Regions from separate parts of the Thalassorhabdus alkalitolerans genome, predicted to be linked through region 2. Evidence: a T-box and tRNA genes for the amino acid it is inferred to sense, from the RefSeq annotation. Region 2 holds a T-box; the other holds one or more tRNA genes.
What was found. A T-box is a leader RNA that pairs with one kind of tRNA and senses whether it is charged. The one in region 2 lies ahead of ACFPU1_RS07645 (valine--tRNA ligase), so its partner is inferred to be a tRNA-Val.
Positions count from the first base shown of each region.

Region 1: it encodes a tRNA-Val, which carries the amino acid that the T-box ahead of ACFPU1_RS07645 (valine--tRNA ligase) is inferred to sense. The anticodon was not compared.

Region 1 covers NZ_JBHSOZ010000003.1:715,536-717,740, forward strand. Annotated here, with positions in the region: gene ACFPU1_RS06230 (amidohydrolase) at 1-891, opposite strand, end outside; tRNA gene ACFPU1_RS06235 (tRNA-Val) at 1,040-1,115, shown strand; gene ACFPU1_RS06240 (hypothetical protein) at 1,263-1,802, opposite strand; gene glnA (type I glutamate--ammonia ligase) at 2,107-2,205, shown strand, end outside.
Region 2 covers NZ_JBHSOZ010000003.1:982,831-985,035, forward strand. Annotated here, with positions in the region: gene ACFPU1_RS07645 (valine--tRNA ligase) at 1-1,220, opposite strand, end outside; T-box leader at 1,342-1,575, opposite strand; gene ACFPU1_RS07650 (hypothetical protein) at 2,030-2,205, opposite strand, start outside.

The sequences.
Region 1 (2,205 bases), 270 kb from region 2:
TGTAATAGAATAGCAGATCCCATGTTTATCAAGCTCAGATAACGTATGCCAGCCTTTATCTGCAAGTTCTACTTTCGATTTTGAAGACATTGTTGGTCCGACAGATACCATTACTTCATGCTCAGCAATATATTCAGCAATCTTGTGGCCATCAGTACAGTGCTCAAGTGTAAGGCTAATATCAAATTCCTTTGCTAAACGGAGTACTGTGACAATATCATCTGCCCTATGAGCATGAATCCGAAGAGGGATTTCTTTCTTAAGGACTTTTGCCAGCTGCTCCATCCCAAGGCTGCGCTCCCTTACTTCACTATTATCCTGTTTGCGAATATAATTATCCGCCTGAATAAATGCTTCCCTGAAGGCTGCAGCGATTCCCATTCGTGTTACAGGCTTTTTTCCATGGGAACCATAGACAGTTTTTGGGTTTTCCCCAAACGCAGCTTTCATTCCGGAAGGACTTTGGATGACCATTTTATCTACAATCGTTCCTGCCGTCTTTAACGTACACATCTCACCGCCAATGACATTGGCACTTCCTGGCATCACCTGCACAGTGGTCACACCGCTTTGTCTTGCCTGCTCAAATCCTTCTTCTAACGGATTAATCCCATCGATAGCACGCACAGCCGGTGTCACGGGATCGCTTGTTTCATTAAAGTCCGCTCCCGGCTTTCCTACTCCTTCTTCATGCACTCCCAGGTGTGTATGGACATCTATTAAGCCTGGCGTTATGTAACGTCCGTTCAGATCAACTCTTTCATAGTCAGCAGGAATTTCTGCTGATGAAATTATACCCTGGACCATTTCCCCGTTAACAATTAGTGTATCTTTTCCATCCACTGTTCCTTCACCATTTATAATGACAGCATTGGTATACGCCGTTTTCACCAAACCACGCCTTTCTTTTCGGAATGTGTTTCGTTCTCCTAAATAGATATTATACACACCTCTTCTTTTTTCTTATGAAAAAGTTATTACATATTGACAACAATTAAGGAACATTGTAAATTATAATAGTCGCAGATATTCCTAACACGTTCCGTTAGCTCAGTTGGGAGAGCGCCACCTTGACAGGGTGGAGGTCACTGGTTCGAGACCAGTACGGGACACCATACATAAACTACTCAACCCCTTGGATTCCATGGGGTGTTTTTATTTTTAAAACTAAGCTGAGTTACTAGGACTTCCTCGCAACCCTCATGGTCCATCAAACAATCGATCGTTAACTTAATGAAAAAAGACAGGTTTCCCCTGTCTCTTCATCCTGTATTCTCTTCTTTTTCAATAACCTCCATGGCTATTTTCCGTTCCGCTTTAAAGAACATTTTTTGTATCCTTTTCTCTATCATTTCCCGAATTCTCATAAGGTTCCCTTCTCCTACAAGAATGGTGTGAAAGATTAATAACGTCTCATCATCTTCTTCATCGATATCCAGCATAAGCATTTGGAATTCACCCGATTGCTGCACCTGCTCTGATACTTCCTGAACAGTCTGTGAAATATTAATCGGTCCATCCCAACCCTTTTTGCGGAAAGTTTCTTCATACACCACGTATAAACTTCTCGCCTGTTTATAAAAGTATAAAGAATCTGCTTTTTGTATAGTAAGGCTGTCGGCAGGATAAATCCACTCAAAACCAATGTTGTCTGGTAAGTCAATCACTTCTATATATTCATGCTTTCCTGCCTCCAGACAAAAGACAGGGATGATCTGCTTTTCTGTGACATCAGGCCTCTCTGATCCTTTTTTTAAGGCCCCGCCATGTAAATATACATCACCATTAATGACTTGGAACATATACGCCACCTCCTGCCTACAGCTCTTCCCAAACAATCAGTTTTTATACTATATCCTCTTGAAAGCCAGGAGCCAGGAACAGTTATTTGTAATATCCCTGTTGACGAAATGGACGAGGGGAGAATCCCCCATACTGAACATCACTGTGCCACTTTCATTTGGTACTGTTATCCTTCTCAAATGAAAAACCTATGTTAGATTATCTCACAATGTCGTTGCAAACATTTTTTATAGTCTTTAAGATTACATATAACAGCCGATGTTAATTAAGTTTACATTATATGTGAAAGGATAGTGTTATAAAATGAGTATTGTTTTAACACAAGAACCAACAGTAGCAGCAATTAAAGAGACAATTGAAAAGAAAAATGTAGATCTTTTGCACTTGCAATTTGTGGATATC
Region 2 (2,205 bases):
TCACGGATATTTTCCATCCATCTTAGATAGGTTTTTTCAAAACGGTCAGGTACAAAGTGAACTTTTTCTTCCTCTTTCTTCTGCAGGTCAAGTGCTGCGTCTGCCAAAGGCTCCATTTTTACAAACCACTGGGTAGATAAATATGGCTCGACTACCGCCCCGCTTCTTTCTGAATGTCCGACGGAGTGTACATGATCTTCAATTTCAAACAGAATCCCTTCATCCTGAAGATCTTTTACAATTTGCTTTCGACATTCAAATCGATCCATTCCCTGGTATTTCCCTGCATTATCATTCATTTTTCCGCCTTCATCCATCACAAGCACTCGCTCAAGGTTATGGCGGTTTCCAATTTCAAAATCATTAGGATCATGGGCAGGAGTGATCTTCACAGCTCCGGATCCAAATTCCATATCTACATAATCATCAGCCACAATTTCTATTTCTCTCCCTACAATAGGGAGAGTCACTTTCTTTCCGATCAGCTCTTTATATCGTTCATCCTCTGGATGAACAGCCACCGCAGTATCTCCAAGCATCGTTTCAGGTCGAGTTGTCGCGACTTCAATGTGGCGGCCGGAACCATCAGCCAAAGGATACTTCATATGATAAAAGTGACCCTGCAGGTCCTTATACTCCACTTCAATATCTGATAAAGCCGTCTGGGTCGATGGGTCCCAGTTAATAATATATTCTCCCCGGTAAATTAATCCTTTGTTATAGAGTCGGACAAATACTTCTTTTACTGCCTGGGAAAGTCCTTCGTCCAAGGTAAAACGTTCACGTGAGTAGTCCAGCGACAAACCAACTTTAGACCACTGTTGACGGATAAAGTCTGCATATTCTTTTTTCCATTCCCAAGAAGTTTCAAGGAACTTTTCTCTTCCAAGATCATAACGGCTTTTACCTTCTTCTTTGAGCTTGCCTTCCACCTTTGCCTGTGTTGCAATCCCGGCGTGATCCATGCCTGGAAGCCAAAGCATATCGTAGCCCTGCATCCTTTTTGACCGGGCAATAATATCCTGCAGCGTTGCATCCCAGGCGTGTCCTAAATGTAAACGGCCCGTAACGTTTGGGGGAGGGATAACTATCGTGTAAGGTTCTTTCTTTTCATCTCTTTCTGCTTCAAAGAACTTCCCTTCAAGCCAGTACGGATACCATTTTGCTTCAGTTTCCTGAGGATTATATTTTGTAGGCATTGAAACTTCTTTATTCGACATATTCATTCTCACTCCTTAATTAACATCAGTTGAGACGTTTGTCATCCATCTTCCTGATTGCTGTTATGACATCAATTTGAGTACCATCACTATAAAATATCATAAAAAAAGACTCTCCTCATCAAAGGACGAAGAGAGCCATTCGCGGTGCCACCTTTGTTCACAGCAACATATGTATAAAGCAATGCTGTACACTCTGGACAGATAACGGATGTTCCCGGCTTCTCCTACTGTTCTGTTCAAAGAAGCTGCTCAAGGATGACTTTCCATTCTTCCTGCCTAAGGAACTTTACAGCCTGGAGTTCCTCTCTCTGAAGGTGGATAGGAATGTACTTCTTCCTCTCATAGCATGATTATAAATGTATGTATAACACTACAGTATTATATTATATTTTACTCTTAAACTGTTTTTTTCGTCAATGATTCGTGTGTTTTTGTTACTTGTTTCTATCAGCTCACTTCTCCGCAACAATTCAAACGTACGTGCATAAACTATACAATAATACTTTGAAGGAGTCTTGATTTTATGGGACATTATCCAGGTTATTACGGTCCCCCTCCATATAAGCCCCCGCACAAGAAAAAAAAGCGCCGGTTTCGCTGGCCTTTATGGATGAAGCGGCTGCGGCAGGCTTTTGCACAGCTCCTTTTGCCTTTGGTTTGCTTTCAGTTACTCAGAACGTTATTTCTCCCCACTACAGTAGACGTTTTCCTTTTGATATTTCTCCTTATTCTTTACTTGTATTTCCTTTTTACACCTTAATCATACACGGTTGGTCACATCCTATTAGAAAACAATCCCCTTCCGCTCAGGAAGGGGATTGTTTATAATGCTGCTCGTATAAATGAGAGGAAAAGCCATATAAGCGTTTATACAGCCGGACGTGAAGCTCCACCAATCTGACATACTCTTTTTCTAAGGCCCTTGACCTCTTTGTTTGATACTCTTTTATAGGAGAAACCAATGAATAGGGAGAAAGCAGGT